Regions from separate parts of the Arthrobacter sp. sptzw42 genome, predicted to be linked through region 1. Evidence: predicted binding sites of a transcription regulator. Region 1 holds the regulator's gene; each other region holds the start of a gene.
What was found. The regulator HrcA, encoded in region 1, represses chaperone genes, less so after heat shock. The targets are predictions, from matches to a motif close to TTNGCACTCGNNNNNNNCGAGTGCNAA.
Positions count from the first base shown of each region.

Region 2: a site for HrcA is predicted at 1,955-1,981, ahead of AC5RT4_RS07060 (Hsp20/alpha crystallin family protein). Genes of this name have one in related genera too.
Region 3: a site for HrcA is predicted at 1,733-1,759, ahead of groL (chaperonin GroEL). Genes of this name have one in related genera too.
Region 4: a site for HrcA is predicted at 2,291-2,317, ahead of groES (co-chaperone GroES). Genes of this name have one in related genera too.

Region 1 covers NZ_JBNHEX010000002.1:220,631-225,256, forward strand. The annotation lists gene AC5RT4_RS03100 (16S rRNA (uracil(1498)-N(3))-methyltransferase) at 1-625, opposite strand, end outside; gene dnaJ (molecular chaperone DnaJ) at 628-1,755, opposite strand; gene hrcA (heat-inducible transcriptional repressor HrcA) at 1,835-2,848, opposite strand; gene AC5RT4_RS03115 (DUF3097 domain-containing protein) at 3,023-3,877, shown strand; gene AC5RT4_RS03120 (DUF4870 domain-containing protein) at 4,038-4,457, shown strand; gene AC5RT4_RS03125 (2'-5' RNA ligase family protein) at 4,522-4,626, shown strand, end outside.
Region 2 covers NZ_JBNHEX010000004.1:226,690-231,315, reverse strand. The annotation lists gene AC5RT4_RS07065 (S9 family peptidase) at 1-1,449, opposite strand, end outside; gene AC5RT4_RS07060 (Hsp20/alpha crystallin family protein) at 2,056-2,478, shown strand; gene AC5RT4_RS07055 (NAD(P)H-hydrate dehydratase) at 2,661-3,629, opposite strand; gene AC5RT4_RS07050 (histidine phosphatase family protein) at 3,613-4,389, opposite strand; gene AC5RT4_RS07045 (alkaline phosphatase D family protein) at 4,565-4,626, opposite strand, start outside.
Region 3 covers NZ_JBNHEX010000012.1:72,876-77,501, forward strand. The annotation lists gene groL (chaperonin GroEL) at 1-1,557, opposite strand, end outside; gene AC5RT4_RS14495 (ABC transporter substrate-binding protein) at 1,839-3,119, opposite strand; gene AC5RT4_RS14500 (cold-shock protein) at 3,116-3,322, opposite strand; gene AC5RT4_RS14505 (LytR C-terminal domain-containing protein) at 3,498-4,142, opposite strand; gene AC5RT4_RS14510 (DUF3263 domain-containing protein) at 4,188-4,517, opposite strand.
Region 4 covers NZ_JBNHEX010000005.1:231,137-235,762, forward strand. The annotation lists gene AC5RT4_RS08815 (dihydrofolate reductase family protein) at 1-75, shown strand, start outside; gene groL (chaperonin GroEL) at 154-1,764, opposite strand; gene groES (co-chaperone GroES) at 1,842-2,135, opposite strand; gene AC5RT4_RS08830 (DMT family transporter) at 2,360-3,295, shown strand; gene AC5RT4_RS08835 (hypothetical protein) at 3,220-3,597, opposite strand; gene AC5RT4_RS08840 (THUMP-like domain-containing protein) at 3,651-4,626, shown strand, end outside.

The DNA.
Region 1 (4,626 bases):
CCGGCCCCACGATCAGGAGTACTTCCCGCACCCCGTCCGCGGCCCCGGTTTCGAGCCACGTCGCCAGGACTGCCCGGAAGGGGCGCACGGCATCTTCGTGCAGGATAACGGCAAGGCCCGCTTGCTCCACGGCGTTGGCAAGGCCGGCAGTGTCGACGGCAGCCCGCACCTCGGGGATCCAGGCGCGGCGTGCCTGTTTCGCGGCGGCGGAAACAACCGACTGCCACTTGGCGTGCGCCTTGGCCGCACGGTCGCCTTTCCAGCGCACGATGGACCGCTCGGACTGCCAGGGGACGACGGCGTCGATGCCAAGTTCGGTGGCCGTTTCAATGGCAAGCTCATCCCGGTCGCCCTTGGCCAACGCCTGGACCAGCACCAGCCGGATGTCCGGCCGGTGCTCAACAACCACTGAGTCACAAGCCACTTCGAGCATGGAAGGCGAAGCAGCTGTGACCTTGCCGCTCATCCGGGTCCCGGCGCCGTCCACAATGTCCACCGGCTCACCCGGTGCCAGCCGCTTAACGGTGACCGCGTGCCGCGCCTCGGGTCCTTCCAGGACAAAAGTCCCTGCCGGCACCATCCGGTCCAGTGACCCGGGCGCGGTGAAAAAGACGGGGTTGCTCACCGCTACAGGTTACCGAGCCGGTCCCGGAGCTTGGCGAACATGCCGCCGCCGGCAGCAAGTTTGCCATCGGTGATCTGCTCGCCGCGAAGTTTGGCCAACTGCCGCAGCAGGTCCTCCTGCTGCGCATCGAGCTTGGCGGGAGTCTCCACCTGGAGATGGACCTTCAGGTCGCCGCGGCCGTACCCGCGCAGATGGGTGACGCCCAGTCCGCGCAGGGTGATGATTTCGCCGGACTGGGTGCCGGCCTTCACGTCGATCTCCTGGGGCCCGTCGAAGGTTTCCAGGGTTACGTCGGTGCCCAGGGCAGCCGCCGTCATGGGAATGTTCAGGGTGGCGTGCAGGTCGTCGCCTTCCCGGACATAGGTGGCATCGTTGTTGACGCGGATTTCCACGTACAGGTCGCCGGCGGGACCGCCGGCGGGACCGGCTTCGCCCTGGCCGGACAGCTGGATGCGTGTCCCTGTGGCGACGCCGGCAGGAACCTTGATGGTCAGGGAACGGCGGCTGCGAATCCGGCCCTGCCCGCTGCACTCGTTGCAGGGGTCCTTGATAACAGTTCCAAAACCTTCGCAGGTGCCGCAGGGCGCGGCGGTCATGACCTGGCCCAGGATTGAGCGGACAGCCCTCTGGACCTGGCCGCTGCCGCCGCAGATATCGCAGCGCTCAGGATGGGTTCCGGGCCGGCAGCAGGAGCCCTCACAGGTGGGGCAGAGTACTGCCGTGTCCACTTCGAGCTTCTTGTTGACCCCAAATACGGCGTCGCGGAGCTCGATCCTGACGCTGATGAGCGCATCCTGCCCGCGCCGGACCCTTGAGGCGGGGCCCGTGGTGCCACCTGCGCCGAAGAAGGTGTCGAAGATGTCCTGGAAAGCGAAGCCCTGGCCGGCGTAGGCCCCGCCGCCGAATCCGTTGTCCGTGCCGTTCTCGTTGCCGGTGGTGTCGTAGACCCGGCGCTTCTGGGGATCCGAGAGAACCTCGTAGGCGTGGGTTACTGCCTTGAAGCGGTCCGCAACATCTTCACCGGGATTCACATCCGGGTGAAGGGTTCGGGCCAGCTTGCGGTAGGCCTTCTTGATCTCTTCCCCGGTGGCATCCGGTGCGACTCCAAGGACTTCGTAGTGGCTGCTCAAAGTTTGTATCTCTTCCTTGTTGTTCTGCCTGCAGTCGTGCTGCATACACTGCTGTGCGCCCAGGGGCGCTGTACTGCGGTCAGGGTCCCAGGATCCGTGACAGGTAACGGGCCACAGCCCTCACTGCCGCCATGGTGGTGGGGTAATCCATCCTGGTGGGACCCAGCACGCCGATTTTGGCGACACTGTCCGGGCCGTAGCCCGTGGCCACGACGGATGCCTCCGCCAGGCCGTCGTAGGGGTTTTCACGCCCGATGCTCACGGCAACTCCGCGGTGGTCCTGCGCCATCTCGCTCAGCAGGCGCAGCATCACCACCTGCTCCTCGAGCGCCTCCAGCACAGGTCCGATGCTTAGCGGAAAATCAACGTTGGACCGCGCAAGGTTTGCTGTGCCGGCCATCACCATCCGGTCTTCGCGGCTGCTGTGGGCCAGGGCCTCCAGCCCGTGCGCAAGTGCCTGGGCTGCCTGGCGTTGACCGGGGGCAGCCCCGGACACCACTGCGGGCAGGGACTGTCCGAGCTGCGCCAGGGGAGTTCCGGCGAGCGATCCGAGGAAGCGGCCGCGCAAAGCAGCGATGGCATCATCCGCGAGGTCCTGCCCGACGTCGATGACCCGCTGTTCAACCTTGCCGCTGTCGGCGATCAGTACCACCAGCACCTTCCGCGGGGCAAGGAGAACGAATTCGATGTGGCGGACCAGTGCCCGGTTGAGGTGTGGGTACTGGACCACCGCCACCTGGTTTGTCAGCTGGGACAGGAGCCGGACGGTGCGTTCCAGCACGTCGTCAAGGTCGTCCGCGCCTTCGAGCAGTGACTGGATGGCACGCCGCTCAGCCTGGGACAAAGGCTTTACTGCGGAAATCTGGTCGACGAAGAGCCGGTAGCCCTTGTCGGTGGGGATACGGCCTGCGCTGGTGTGCGGTGCGGTGATCAGTCCTTCGTCCTCAAGCGCTGCCATGTCGTTGCGGATGGTTGCGCTGGAGACACCGAGATGGTGCCGCTCCACCAGGGCCTTGGACCCGACGGGCTCACGGGAGTGGACGTAGTCCTCCACTATGGCCCGCAATACTTCCAGTTTGCGCGGCTCGCTCACACTCCACCTCCATCCAGGTTCAGGGCAGACGTTCTGCCCGCACCGTATCTCTCCAGGGGTTAGCACTCGACATGCCCAAGTGCTAACAGTCTATTATGACTCGCCCCGTTGTTAGCATTGGTACCGCTCCAGGCGAAATTTCGGGCCACCATCCAGCACGAGGCGAGTGATTCCATGCATTACCAGAACTGGGGAGCCCAGGACCTGTCCGCACCTGCCCGGACGCAACTGCCTGAAGTACCCGTGGAGCGGGGCATGGTGCTGGAGGATGTCCAGTCCGGCTGGGTGGGCGCGGTAACCCGGGTAGAGAAATCGGGTGGGATGCATGTGGTGGCCCTGGAAGACCGCCGCGGCAAGTCCCGGTCCTTCCGGCTGGGTTTCGGGTTCCTCCTTGAAGGGCAGGCAATCCGGCTGATGCCCCCGTCCCCGCGGCCGGCCGCCGGCTCCGGGGCCGCGGCCGGCAGGACGGCGTCGGGTTCTGTCCGGGTGGCTGGGCAGCGGGCCCAGGTTGCCAAGGCGAGCCGCATCTGGGTGGAGGGAAAGCACGACGCCGAGCTCGTCGAGAAGGTGTGGGGCGATGACCTTCGGGTGGAGGGCATCGTCGTCGAACCCCTCCACGGCATTGATGACCTCGCTGCCGCTGTGGCCGATTTTAAGCCGGGCCCGGCCAGGCGCCTGGGGGTGCTCGTGGACCACCTGGTGCCCGACTCAAAGGAGTCGCGCATTGCCGAATCCGTGATGTCCTGTCCCGGCGCTGCAGGCAATGTGCTGATTGTGGGGCACCCCTACGTTGACGTGTGGCAGGCAATCCGCCCGGCTGTGCTGGGAATCGAGAAATGGCCGGTGGTGCCGCGCGGGCAGGACTGGAAAACCGGCATCCTGTCCGCCTTCGGCTGGCCTCACGAGACCAAAGAGGACATCGGCCTCGGGTGGCAGAAGCTGCTGGGCGCCGTCCGCAGCTACGCCGATCTGGAGGCGTCGCTGCTGGGGAGGGTGGAGGAAGTCATCGATTTCCTCACCGTCCCCTGAGCCCGCCGCGGGCCGGGCTGTCGCGCTGCCGGAAGGCGGATAGGGTCGGGCATCGGCGTTGCACCCAGTATTCTTGGTACTGCGGTGCCTGCCGATCGCAGGACCGTCAGCAGGCATGGCATTCTTAGTCAGCACCATTGCACTCCAGAAGGAACAGACTGTGGCAGAAAATGCACGCGATCACAGGGACAGCCCGGTGGGCCAGGCCCGTTCGGAGTACCACGGCGTTCCGGCGAATGCCCTGCCCCTGACAGCCAGCGAAGACCGCCAGTGGGCCACGCTGGCCCACTTCGGCGGCATCTTGGGCTGCGTTCCTTCGCTCCTGATCTACCTGATCTTCCGTGACCGCGGCCCGTTCACTGCGCAGGAGTCAAAGGAGGCGCTGAACTTCAGCCTGCCGCCCACCATCGCCGCAGTGGTTGCCAACATCCTGGTCTTCGTGCCGGTGATCGGCAACATTTTTGCCGTTATCGCCACCCTGATCTGGATTGGTCTGACCTGCTTTTCGGTGGCTGCCGGAATCCATGTCAACCGCGGCCAGCCGCACCGCTACCCGTACAACCTGCGCTGGATCAAGTAACGCAACCGGGCTCTGCGCCAGGGTAAAAGCCATAGCATCTGCGTCCGTCAGGCATGATGGGGAAATGCGCAGCGTCGAGTTGACCTTCGGGGAATCCACGGATTCTTCCATCAGGACTGATTGGGCCACGCTCTCGGAAGCCGGCCTGCCGAGCCTCGCCTCGCACACC
Region 2 (4,626 bases), on a different contig from region 1:
CGTGCCGTCTGCCGCCGTTGCCCATTCGCGGGTGGCCACGTAGTCCTTGCCGTCGTAGCCGCCCAGGACCGGGCTTTCCTTCCTTAGCAGCAGCTCACCCGCGGGCTGCCGGGGAGTGGGCAGCACAAAATCATAAACGCGCGAGGGCGTGAAGTAGGACGTGTAGCCGAGGCGGATTACCGGCGCCTCGTAGTCCGAGCCCCCGACTCCAGCGGTGTACAGCTCCTCATCAAAGGCGGGCTCAACGGCCGCTTCCTGGGCAGCCGTGCCCAGGCCTTCAAGCCCGATCACCTGCACGCGCTCGATGGTGTCTTTGCGGATGGATACGACCAGGTGTGTGGAAGTAACGCCTGCGCCGTTGACGCGGACGTCCCCGGAGTGTTCGACGACGGTGTCCCACCGCTGATCGGCGAGCGGCTTGTGAAGCTCTGCCCAGTCCGTCAGGGAGACCATGGAGTTGATGGCACCGCGGTTGTGGGTGAGCAGGATGCGTTCGGTCTTTAGGCCGTCCGGGCCCGGCAGCAGGAAGGGTTCGGCCTCGTACAGCACGCGCTCATCGCGGGAAATCACGGTGGTGAGTTCCTGGCTGGGATCATCGAAACGGAGCAGGCGCGTTTCGCTGTACTCGGAGCAGCCGATGCCCAGCACGAGGTAGCGCCGGTCCGCGGAGAGTTCGAAGCCCAGCCACATGGCGACGTCGTCCTCCTGGTAAACCACCACGTCCTCGCTGACGGGCGTTCCCAGTGTGTGGGCCTTGACCTGGTACGGGCGCCAGGAATCGTCAACCACTGTGTAGAAGATGCGGGTGCCGTCGGGGGAGAAGGAGACGCCGTAGAACACGTTCTCGATGACGTCATGCAGGAGTTCGCCGGTCCGGAGGTCCTTAATGTGCAGGGTGAAGCGTTCGTCGCCGGCATTGTCCACGGCATAGGCGTAGAGGTTGCCGTCGACGGTGACAGCTGTGCCGCCGACGGAAAAGAACGGCTTTCCTTCCGCTTCGACGTTGCCGTCCAGCAGGATTTCCTCGCCTGGAATCTCCACGCCGGGTTCCACCGCCGGGGGCGTCCAGTCATCCACCGGGTTGCCGCTGTTGCCGGCACGGACCCGGCACTGGATGCCGTATTCCTTGCCTTCCACCGAGCGGCTGAAGTACCACCAGCCGTCCTTCCGGTGCGGGACGGACAGGTCCGTCTCTTGCGTGCGGCCCTTAATTTCCTGGAAGATCGCTTCACGGAGCGGCTCCTGGTGCGCGGTGACCGCTTCCTGGTAGCTGTTCTCGGCCTCCAGGTGCTCCACTACCTCGGCAGAATCCTTATTCCGCAGCCACTCGTAGTTGTCCACGAACGTGTCCCCATGGTGACGCCGCTCGAACGGGATCTTCTTGGCAACCGGGGGATTCGGGGCGGTGGCGGCGGTGCGGGCGGAATCCTGCAGCGGAGTCTGGGTCATGAGTTCAAATATATCCACCCGCCATGACAATGAACCGGCCGTTCGCTACCGGACGAGAACCCTGGCGATGCCATGCCAGGTTGGGTCGCTGAACCGAGCCAACCGGGACCATGGCCTGCCGGCGCACCCGGGAGGGGGCTGCCCTAGTGGGGCTCCGGAGGCAGGCGTATTCTGTTTCCGCTAAGGCAACATCCGCCCAGCGTGAGAGGGGAAGTTTATGACCATCCCGCCAGTGCACGAGCCCGAGCCGTTTCCGCCGGAGCCGGGCCCAAGCCCTGATCCTGCCCACCCCGGCCATCCTGGTCCGCCGCCGCCCAACCCATTCCCGGTGCCGGAGCCTCCCGGGCCGCTGCCGGTGCCGGATCCCGGGCCTGCACCGCTTCGCCCGGACCCCACCCGAAGCTGAACGGCAACCCGTCACGTGAAGGGGTCTTCGCACGCTGCGAAGGCCCCTTTTCGTGGCCGGGCGCCCGGTCAGGAGCAGGAAAAATTTTTCCCGGAACCACTTGCAGATCTTTTTGGCCAGTGCTAAAAAATCTATATCAGCCAATACAGATCGGCTGGTACAAAAACTATGTTGGACCGTCTCTCACGAGGAGGGAAGCCATGTTGATGCGAACCGATCCGTTCCGCGAGCTGGACAGGCTGGCCCAGCAGGTCCTCGGCACGGCAGCGCGTCCGGCAGCGATGCCCATGGACGCCTGGCGCGAAGGCCAGGACTTCGTAGTCGCCTTTGATCTGCCCGGTGTTGCAGCGGACTCAGTGGACCTTGATGTCGAACGGAATGTCCTGACGGTGCGGGCAGAACGCCCTGAACCTGTAGGCAAGGATACCGAGATGATCGCCTCCGAGCGGCCGCGCGGCGTGTTCAGCCGCCAGCTGATCCTTGGTGACACCCTGGACACCGACAACGTGAAGGCGTCTTACGACGCCGGCGTCCTTACCCTGCGGATTCCTGTCGCTGAGAAGGCCAAGCCGCGTAAAATTGAGATTGAGACGAAGGGGGCAAAGCAGGAAATTTCCGCCTAGTCCCCAGCAGGATCGGGATGTCGGGCAAAGACTGTTGACTGCCTTTTGGGCGGATAGCCATTCTGAGCACGCCACAGCGCTGGACGCGCACGGGCAGGGTAGGCCTGCATTTCCCGATACGGTGGCCCCCGGTTTCGGCCGGGGGTCGTCCCATGTCCGGGCTGGAACCGCCGGGGATGGCTTTAGGTGTTCAGCTCCAGCATCAGGGCGGGCAATTCGTCGGCCAGTTCGCGGGCCAGGAATCCCAGTGGGCCCAACCTGCTGGCGAGCCGGTCTGCTGCCGCGGCGTGAAGGTGGGTCCCCCAGCATGCCGCCTGCGCGCTGGTGGTTCCCCGGGCGCGCAGGCCCGTGATCGCCCCGGCCAGCACGTCCCCGCTCCCGGACGTTCCCAGGCCTCCGTACCCGGTAGTCATCTTCCAAAGTTCCGATTCCTCCGGTGCGTCCCCGCCGGAGGGTCGGCCGATGAAGCCCTGGCAGCTCACCACGGCCTGGAACTTGTCGGCGATCTCAGCAATATCTGCCGGCAGGTCCTCCACGTCGCGCTCCAGCAGGACAGCGGCTTCCTTCGGGTTCGGCGTGAGGATCAGCCGCCCCTTCCACGGATCCAGCCGGTCCGCCACCTTCACCAGGCCGCCGAGGGCGTAGGCATCAAGCACGACGGCGGGACCTCCGCCTGTGGTCCCCCCACCAGAGCCTGAATCACCGGAGCCGCCCGATTCCCGGTCCAGCAGTGCCCGCAGCAGCTCCTCGGCGAGGTCCGGATCGTCAAGCCCGGGGCCCACCAGGATCGCATCGGCGCGGTCGAGATAAGAAGAAATCCGGTCCAGGCCCTCACCTGTCAGCGACCCCTCGGCGGTTTCCGGAAGCCCCATCGCCCCGCACTCCGGGAGGGCCACGCCCAACTGCATTGCTACCGACTCGGCCACGGCGAGCGTGAGCTTTCCGGCGCCTGCCCGCAACGCAGCGGTACCTGCCAGGAGTGCCGCTCCGGGGGTGGCCCGGGCACCGCCGATCACCAGCACGGAGCCCCGCGAATACTTGTCCGCGCCCGGCGCCGGCAGCGGCCAGTCGCGCAGCAGGGACGGCGTCACCAGCGTGGGCGACGCGGTGCCGGTTCCGGCGGTGGCTACGGAATCACTTTGGGTGGACACTGGCGTCTCCTGCGTGTTCGGTCACTGTTACGCCCTGCTCGGTAAGGTGGTCCGCCACGTTGAAGCTTTCCAAGGTCCATGGCCCTTCGCCGGACGGCCGCACATAGCGGGTCAGGGAAGCGTTGAGGACGGATGTGCCGGCCGCAAGGTCCAGGATTTCCCGCTCGGTCATGCCCTCCAGCACGTAGCGGAACAGCAGGATCACGGCGTCGTGGCAGACAAGCATTACCCGGTGGCCTGTGCCAAGGTTGTTCAGCTCATCCAGGACGGACCGCAGCCGCAGTGCCACGTCCGCCCAGGATTCACCGCCCGGGGGCCGGTAGTACATCTTCCCCAGCCACTCGCGGCGCTCCGCTTCTTCCGGGAAGCGGTTTTCAACACCGCGGCGCGTCAGCCGGTCCAGGATGCCGAGTTCGCGGTCGCGCAGGCGTTCATCCGTCCGCACCTTCACCGGCCAGCCCGCTGCCTCAACAGCGATCTCGGCCGTCTGGCGTGCACGGGCGTAGGGGGAGGAAACCACTGCGTCGGGCCGGAGGTCCTCTGCGATGCGGGCCAGCGCGGCACCCAGGGCCTTGGCCTGTTCCTGCCCGGTGCCGGACAGGTTTACGTCCGCGTCCCGGGCGGGGACCTCAATGACCTCCGCTCCGGCCAGCCGCGCATCCGTGGCCGCCACGTTGCCTTCACTCTCACCGTGGCGGATCAGGATCAACTCCACCGCCCCGGCTTCCTGGACAGCCTCTGCCAGTCCGTCTTCTTTCACAAAGCCTCACCCCGTCCGTGTGCCGTGCCGAATGCAGGAACATTACCAGCGGCGTACCCAGAGGGCGGGGCAAGTAAACGACCAACAGGGAACGGACGACGGCGGAACCCCCCGGTGCGCAGCAAGTGGCGCGCGCCCCGGGAAGCCCCGCCCACCGCCCCGCCCACTGCTCCGGCTACCTCTCCGGCGTCAGCACCTTCGAAAACACTGTGGCGCCGTTCGCGTTGCGGAGGCTTG
Region 3 (4,626 bases), on a different contig from region 1:
CACAACTGCCTCGGTGGTGAGGAAGAGGCCGGCAATGGAAGCCGCGTTCTGCAGGGCAGAGCGGGTTACCTTGACGGGGTCGTTCACACCGGCAGCCAGCAGGTCGACGTATTCGCCGGTTGCGGCGTTCAGGCCGTGGCCGGCAGGCAGTCCGCGGACCTTGTCGACGACAACACCCGGCTCGAGGCCGGCGTTGAAGGCAATCTGCTTCAGCGGAGCATCGATGGCAACGCGGACGATGTTGGCACCGGTTGCCTCATCGCCGGAGAGCTGCAGGTTGGCGAATGCCTTGGCACCGGCCTGGATGAGGGCCACGCCGCCGCCGGCGACGATACCTTCCTCAACAGCGGCCTTTGCGTTGCGCACTGCGTCTTCGATGCGGTGCTTGCGCTCCTTGAGCTCAACTTCGGTTGCGGCACCGGCCTTGATGACTGCCACGCCGCCGGCCAGCTTGGCCAGGCGCTCCTGCAGCTTCTCGCGGTCGTAGTCCGAATCGGAGTTTTCGATCTCGGCGCGGATCTGGGACACGCGGCCGGCGATCTGGTCGGCGTCGCCGGCACCTTCGACGATGGTGGTCTCGTCCTTGGTGACAACAACCTTGCGTGCCTTGCCCAGGAGTTCCAGGCCGGCGGTTTCGAGCTTGAGGCCAACTTCCTCGGCGATGACCTGGCCGCCGGTGAGGACGGCAATGTCGGCAAGCTGCGCCTTGCGGCGGTCGCCGAAGCCCGGAGCCTTGACGGCGACGGACTTGAAGGTGCCGCGGATCTTGTTGACGATCAGGGTGGCCAGGGCCTCGCCCTCGATGTCCTCGGCGATGATCAGCAGCGGCTTGTTGGACTGCATGACCTTTTCGAGGACAGCAACCAGTTCCTTGACGTTGGAGATCTTGGAGTTGACGATCAGGATGTAGGGATCCTCGAGGACCGTTTCCTGGCGCTCAGTGTCAGTCACGAAGTACGCGGAGATGTAGCCCTTGTCGAAGCGCATGCCTTCAGTGAGCTCGAGCTCAAGGCCGAAGGTGTTGGACTCCTCGACCGTGATGACGCCTTCCTTGCCCACCTTGTCCAGGGCCTCGGCGATCAGGGCACCGATTTCGTCGTCACCGGCGGAGATCGACGCAGTAGCGGCGATCTCTTCCTTGGTTTCGATTTCCTTGGCGGAGTTCAGCAGCTCGGCTGTGACGGCCTCGACGGCCTTCTCAATGCCGCGCTTCAGGGACAGCGGGTCGGCACCGGCAGCAACGTTGCGCAGGCCTTCCTTCACCAGTGCCTGTGCCAGCACGGTAGCCGTGGTGGTGCCGTCGCCCGCGACGTCGTCAGTCTTCTTGGCAACTTCCTTGACCAGCTCGGCGCCGATCTTCTCGTAGGGGTCGTCCAGTTCGATCTCCTTGGCGATGGAAACACCATCGTTGGTGATCGTGGGGGCGCCCCACTTCTTCTCGAGGACGACGTTGCGTCCACGCGGGCCGAGGGTGACCTTAACGGCGTCGGCGAGGGTGTTCAGGCCCCGCTCAAGGCCGCGGCGTGCCTCTTCATCAAATGCAATGATCTTGGCCATAACGGCAGTAGTCCTTTCGGGACAGTCGTTAAGATTTAACCTTCGCTGCAGTGCCCGCGACGGACGATCCTTGGCCGTTGGCCTCTGTATGCCTCCGGGTACGGATCTCACTCCAGTTAGGTGTTTCTTCGCTCCACGACCGGTACAGTGCGCCGCCGGCCGGAACCAGCTTCGCTTAGCAGTCGGTACGTCAGAGTGCTAACTCAATAATTAGCACTCCCTAAGTGAGAGTGCAAGCGAAAGGGAACGGAAAACGTCGTGGCAGGCCCGTAGCGGCGGGTTCAGTCCGAAGCCCGCCCCGCCGTCTCAAGGCCGCTCACCGACGGGAGGTTGTCGGCACCGTAAGTGAAGACGGAGAAGGTGGCCGAGGTGATGTCCCCGTTGGCGTCGAAGGCAATCGGTCCTGACTCGCCGTCGTAATTGGCCTCCTGCCCCGACTTCAGACGTGCCAGGCAGTCCTTGTAGGACAAGCAGGACCCCGCTGCCCCGGCCGCCGCTGCCCCTTCCGCGGATCCTCCCGAAACAGAGATCAGGTTCGCGGCAATTGACCTGCCGGCATCGTCCTGGGCCCTCGCTGCGGCCAGGGCAGCAAGGGCAACAGCGTCATAGGCCTCGGCGGCGAAAGACACGTCCTTCAGGCCCGCGTCCACCGCCAGGAGCCGTGCCTGGAAGTCGGCGTCCGGAAGCTGTCCGGGAATTACGGCTCGGGCGCCCTCCAGGTACCCCGCGGCCACTCCGGAGCCATAGCGCGCGAAGGCGCCGTCGCTTAGGATGAGTTGCTTCCCGTGAACAGCTGAATTGGCCAGTTCCGCCAGGGCGCCCTGGGCACCGTCGCGGGCTATGAGAATCACGGCGCCCGGTCCAGCCTTCGCCGCAGCCTCGGCCGCGCTGCCCGCGTCGCCCGGGTCAAAGCCGGCGGTGGACCGCACTTCGACACCGGCCTGTCCGGCAGAGGCGGCGACGAAGTCCGACAGGTCCTTGCCGTAGGAGCCTTCCTGGTACAGCACTGCAAGTGACGTGGCGCCGGCGTCCTTGGCCAGCTTCACCAGGACCGGGCCCTGGGCGACGTCGGCCGCTGCAGTCCGGAAGTAGTAGCCGCCGCTGCTGATGCTGCTGAGACCGGCGGCAGTGTTGGCGGGCGAGATCAGCGGAGTGCGGGAGCGGGAGAGGACGTCCATCGCCGCTGCCGCGTTGGTTGAGTCGGTGGGGCCGATGACGACGTCCGCCTTCGCGGCCGTCAACGCCTGGGCCTGTTCTGCCACAGCTTGCCCCGTGATTGGGGGAAGAAGTTCCACCGGCCTGCCCTTGTGGCCGCCGGCCGCATTGATTTCCTGCACGGCGAGTTTGGCCGCCGCAAGTTGCGGTGCATTCAGGAAGCCGCTTTGGCCCGTGTTGTCCAGGATCAGTCCCACGCGAAGGGTACCGTCCCCGGAAGCCTCTGCGGCCTCGACCCGTGCATTGCCGGGAACCCCGGAACAGGCGGTCAGAACAATGGCAGAGCAGACCGTAGCCAAAGAAAGCGCCCGGCGGAGGGTTGCAGGGCGCGGGTTGACAGCTTTCACCCGGCCGGCCGGACGCTTTCCGCCTGCGGGCCCTTCTCGCCTTCGCCCACTTCGAGCTCCACCCGCTGGCCCTCGTCCAGCGCGCGGTAGCCTTCACCCTGGATCGCGGACCAGTGGACAAAGACGTCATCGCCGGAGCCGTCAACGGTGATGAAGCCGTAACCCTTTTCGGCGTTGAACCATTTGACGGTTCCCTGTGCCATGCTGACCACTCTTTTCCTTTTGTGTCCTGCATCTGTGCGGCCCGTCCGGGTGCCCCAAACGATCACTGGAGTCACTCTAGCGAAGACCTTGCCGGGGCGGCGGGGTGTTCCGCGGCAGCTGGGCGGAAGTTATTGAGGCGTAACTGCCGGAAGCGGGACGGAGGCTGTCAGGGAGTCACCGGTAGCCGGGACCAAGCACCACAACCAGGGGCATCTGGAACTCGGTGCTGTTGACCACCGTGGGAATGCCGAGAAGAGCCCCCAGTGCCTGGGCGCTGGGCAACTGTTCTGCTCCCTGGTAGAAGATGACGGAGGCCTGCTGTGGTGATCCCGACCAGTTGCCCACCTGTCCCAGCGTCCAGCCGTCCGCCTGGACTGTTCCACCGACCCGGCCGGCAAGTCCAGCCGTTCCGGCAGCGTTGTAGATTGCCACGCTTTGAGTCTTGTCGATGAACGCGGGAGCCGACGTTGGCCGGGCCGGCTCCGGCTCGGCCTCTGCGCTGGCTTCAGGCTCTGTGGAGGCTGCAGCGGCTTGTTCGGCAGTGGGTTCGGGAGACGCATCGGGGGTGGCCGTAGCGGCGGAACCTGTGGTGGCCAGCGGAGCCGCCTCCTGGCTTGCGGAGGCCTGGTTGTCCGGGGTGCTGAAGCCGAGCTTGGGAAGGATCAGGAAGGACACCAATCCAATCGCCAAAGCGGCGACGCCCACGGCGAGTACCGGCCAGAGCCGCACCCGTGAGGGAGCGGAAGCCGTGCGGTGGACACCTTGTCGCGAAGCAGCCTCCGGGACCTTGTCGAATTCATCGCGGGCGTATTTGGTCATGGAGATATCCTTGGTGATTGCTGCTGGTGGCTCAGCTCGAGCGTTTTACGCGTCGGACCCCAGGCGCCGTGCAGTCCGTGCACGGTGACGCGATGTACGTAGTCTACGCAATCGCTTGACCAGCATGGGGTCGTGGGCCAGGGCATCCTCGGTGTCAATCAAGGCATTGAGCAGCTGGTAATAGTGCGTTGCGGAGAGATCGAACAGCTCCCGGATGGCTTGTTCCTTGGCGCCGGCGTACTTCCACCACTGCCGTTCCAGGGCAAGCATCTGCTGGTCACGCTCGCTCAACGGTGAGTCACGAAGCGTGAAGCCGGCCAGGAGGGACTGCCGGGGTTCCGGCTCCGGCAACTGCTCCCGAGCTGGTTCCGCCACGGCACACTCCTAAGCTGGTTACGTAAATGTCTGACCCCCATGCTACGGACGAATAACAGTGTTGTCATTTGCGGCCGGGGAAGGCCCGGCCGGACCCAGCCGCCGGTTG
Region 4 (4,626 bases), on a different contig from region 1:
GACGTTGACCTGGAAATTGTCAAGACTGTCGCTTCACCGTTCGCCACGCACGTGCGGTACAGGGTCGGGAAGTAGGGAGACGAAAAAACCGGCCCAGCAAACGCTGGGCCGGTTTTCCAGGCCTGGGCCCCGCCGTCAGTAAGACGGTGGGAACTAGTGGCTGTGGCCTGCGTGCTCGTCTTCCTCGGCAGGCTTCTCCACAACGAGGGTCTCGGTGGTGAGAACCAGTGCAGCGATGGAAGCTGCGTTGCGGAGTGCCGCGCGGGTGACCTTGACGGGGTCAATGACTCCTGCGGCGATCAGGTCTTCGTACTCGCCCGACTTGGCATTGAAGCCGTTGTTGGTTTCGAGTTCGGCAACCTTGGCGGTGATGACGTAGCCGTCGAAGCCGGCGTTCTGGGCGATCCAGCGCAGCGGCTGGACCAGGGCGCGGCGGACAATGCCCACAGCAGCGGCGGCGTCACCTTCGAGGGCCTTGACGGCGGGGTCCTCGTCCAGGGCCTTCAGTGCGTGGATCAGTGCGGAACCGCCACCGGCCACGATGCCTTCTTCGAGGGCAGCGCGGGTGGAGGACACTGCATCTTCGATGCGGTGCTTCTTTTCCTTCAGCTCAACCTCGGTGGCTGCGCCGACCTTGATGACACCGATGCCGCCGGCCAGCTTGGCCAGGCGTTCCTGCAGCTTTTCCTTGTCCCAGTCGGAGTCGGTGCGGGTCAGCTCGGCACGGAGCTGGGCAACGCGTGCTGCCACGTCTTCGGCCGAACCTGCGCCGTCAACAATGGTGGTGTTGTCCTTGGTGACCGTGATGCGGCGGGCGGTACCCAGCACCTCAAGGCCAACCGTGTCCAGGCTCAGGCCCAGTTCCGGGGACACAACCTGTGCGCCGGTAAGGGTGGCGATGTCCTGCAGCATGGCCTTGCGGCGGTCGCCGAAGCCGGGGGCCTTGACGGCTACAACGTTCAGGGTGCCGCGGATGCGGTTGACGATCAGCGTGGACAGGGCCTCGCCGTCGACGTCCTCAGCAATGATGAACAGCGGCTTGGAGCTCTGCAGCGCCTTTTCCAGCAGCGGCAGGAATTCCTGCACCGAGGAGATCTTGCCCTGGTTGATCAGGATGAGGGCATCCTCGAGAACAGCTTCCTGGCGTTCGGCGTCAGTGACGAAGTACGGGGACAGGTAGCCCTTGTCGAACTGCATGCCCTCGGTGAGGACCAGTTCGGTCTGGGTGGTGGAGGACTCCTCGATGGTGATCACACCATCCTTGCCGACCTTGCCGAATGCCTCGGCGAGGAGCTCACCAACCTCTTCGCTCTGGGCGGAGATTGCTGCAACGCTGGCCACCTGGGTGCCCTCGACGGGGCGGGCGTTTTCCAGCAGGCGGGCGGCAACGGCTTCAACGGAAACCTCGATGCCGCGCTTGATCTGGCCGGGAGCAGCGCCAGCCGCTACGTTGCGCAGGCCTTCCTTGACCAGGGCCTGGGCCAGGACCGTTGCCGTGGTGGTGCCGTCGCCGGCAACATCATTGGTCTTGGTGGCGACTTCCTTGGCCAGCTGTGCGCCAAGGTTCTCGTACGGGTCGTCCAGCTCAACTTCGCGGGCGATGGTGACGCCGTCGTTCGTGATGGTGGGAGCGCCCCACTTCTTGTCCAGGACGACGTTGCGGCCGCGCGGACCGAGCGTCACCTTGACGGTGTTGGCGAGCTTATCGATACCGGCTTCAAGAGACCGGCGTGCAGCGTCATCAAACGCAAGCTGCTTTGCCATGGTTTTGTCCTTTCAAGACAGAACCCCGCGCAGCCGGCCAGCAAAATGCAGGACCAGCGGCACGGGGATCCGGAGAGTTACTTTACGACGATCGCCAGGACGTCGCGGGCGGACAGCACGAGGTATTCGGTGCCGCCGGTCTTGACTTCGGTTCCGCCGTACTTGGAGTAGATGACGACGTCACCGACTGCTACGTCCACCGGGACGCGGTTGCCGTCTTCGAAGCGGCCGGGGCCTACTGCAACAACTTCGCCTTCCTGGGGCTTCTCCTGCGCGGAGTCCGGGATGACCAGGCCGGAAGCCGTGGTCTGCTCGGCTTCGAGCGGGCGGACAACAATACGATCCTCAAGAGGCTTAATAGAGACCGACACTCGGACCTCTCCTTTTCGTCAGCAAATTCGTGGACTGGAAAGCTTTCGGCCCTGGCTGGCAACCGTCGTCGCGGTGCCGGCAGCAGCCTGGCTGGCAGCTCTTCATGTGTTAGCACCCTCCTAGGGAGAGTGCTAATGAAGACTCTATGTAAGGGTTAGCACTCGGTCAAGGCGAGTGCCAGCGTTTCGTCATTGGAGTACTTGTCTGCGTGTAGATTTGAGCGGTGCGCGCCGCCGTTTACCTCATCCTTGCCAACCTTTTCTGGGCCGGAAATTTTGTGGTGGGCCAGGCCGCCATGCGGACCATGGAGCCGCTGCAGCTGACGTTCTGGCGCTGGGTGCTGGCCGCCGTGCCGCTGCTGGTGCTCGCCCACTTCGTGGAGCGGCCGGACTGGCGGGCGGTCCTGCGCCGTTGGCCGGTCCTGCTGCTTTTGAGCGCCCTGGGCATGAGCGGCTACACGCTGCTGCTCTACAGTGCCCTGCAGAACACGTCCGCCCTGAACGCCTCCCTGGTGACGGCGGCGAATCCGGCCCTGATCATGGTGCTGGCGGTGGTCCTGCTTCGGGACAGGCCCCGCCCGCTGAGCTGGGTGGGCATCGGCCTGGGCCTCCTGGGCGTTTTGCTGGTGCTCACCGGCGGAGAACTGCAGCGCCTTTTGACCTTCTCGATCAACAGGGGCGAGCTCCTGATCGTCGGTGCCATCACCGTCTGGGGCCTCTACACCATCATCGCCCGCCGGCTGAGCATCCCCGCGGTCACCTCCACGGCGGTGCAGGTGGCCATGGCGGCCGCTGTCCTCAGCCCCTTCGCGGTGGTGTCGGGCGCCGGCCTCCCAGAAACACCTGCAGAGGGCTGGTCCCTGGCGTTTATCGCCCTGTTCCCCTCGCTGGGTTCCTACCTGCTGTGGAACCTCGCCCTCAAGCGCACCACAGCGGCCAACGCCGGCAACTACCTGAACCTCATTGCCGTGTTCACCGCCATCATCACCGTGATACTGGGCCAGCCCATCACTGTTCCGCAGGTCCTCGGCGGCGTTTTGGTTATTTCCGGGGTGCTGCTGACCAGTGCAGGCGGCAGGCCGCCTCAGCGTCCCAGGTCATCGAAGCCGACGTCTTCCCCGCCCTCGCCGTCGCCGGCAGCCGATTTCCGGGCCCGGTAAAGAACGGCGCCCGCGGCAGCGGCCGTCAGCAGTGCGAAAACCAGAACGGCGATGCTGCCGGCCCGGGCGCCGTCGTACAGCCCGCGGATGTCCCGCGCTTCCTGGGTGTCGCCGGCAATGTCATTGCCGCCCACTGAGTAGACGGTGGCGTTGAACGTATCAAGGAAAAAGATGACCACCAGGAGTCCGATACAGACCACGGCCACCAGGGAGCCGGCGATCAGTGCAGGCCGGGCGAATCTGGCGGGGCCCCTGTCCCTGGCTGGTTCTTCGGACTGCCGGGGGCCTGCGCTCTCATCCATGCTTTCAACACTATCCGCATCCCGGCGGACGCTCCTCCACTAGGCTGGAAGGCATGTCTCCAGCTCCCCAGGACCAGATCGCGCCCTTGCTGACCCCGGAAGGCTGGGAGCTTTTGGCGTCCTTGGGCCCCTACCAGGAGGACAAGTCCTTCGAGCTGAACTCAGCATTGCGGAAGGCCGGCCACTCCCCCGCCCTGGTGTCCGCGGTCCTGACCCAGTCCCGGCTCCGCACCAAGGCGGAGGCGAAGTTCGGTGAGTTTGCCCGCAGCATGCTGTTCACCCAGGCGGGTCTGGAACAGGCCACCAGGCTCAACGTGGCCGCGCGCCATGCACAGCGGTTTGCCGAGGCGGGCATCGGCCACGTGGCGGACCTCGGCTGCGGCCTGGCCGCTGACTCCCTGGCACTGGCGTCGATGGACATCAAGGTCACAGCGGTGGAAATGGATGAGACCACCGCCGCCTGCGCAACCGTAAACCTCATCCCTTTCGCCAACGCTTCCGTGGTCCACGCGGATGCCACCGCCGTTCCGCTGGAAGGGATCGACGGCGTCTGGCTGGACCCTGCGCGCCGGGTCACTTCCACCTCCGGTACCAAGCGCATCTGGGACCCCGAGGCCTTTTCGCCGCCGCTGTCCTTTGTTGAGTCCCTGGCTGCGTCCGGCCGGGCGGTCGGCGTCAAAATGGGACCGGGAATGCCCCATGACTCGGTGCCGGCGGAGTGCGAGGCGCAGTGGGTTTCCGTCTCCGGCGATGTAACCGAGGTGGCGCTGTGGTTCAACGCCGTCCGGCGCCCCGGCATCCGCCGGGCGGCGCTGGTCCTGGGTCCCCAAGGTGCGGCCGAGCTCACCAGCGGCGAGGATTTCGGGGCTGGTCCCGCCGCCCCGGTGGGGCCTGTGGAGGGCTACCTGTACGAGCCCGACGGCGCCGTGATCCGCGCGGGACTGGTGGCCGATGTCGCGTTGCAGCTCGGCGGCCACCTGGTGGATGAACACATCGCCTACATTTGCGCGCCGCATCTGGTGGACACCC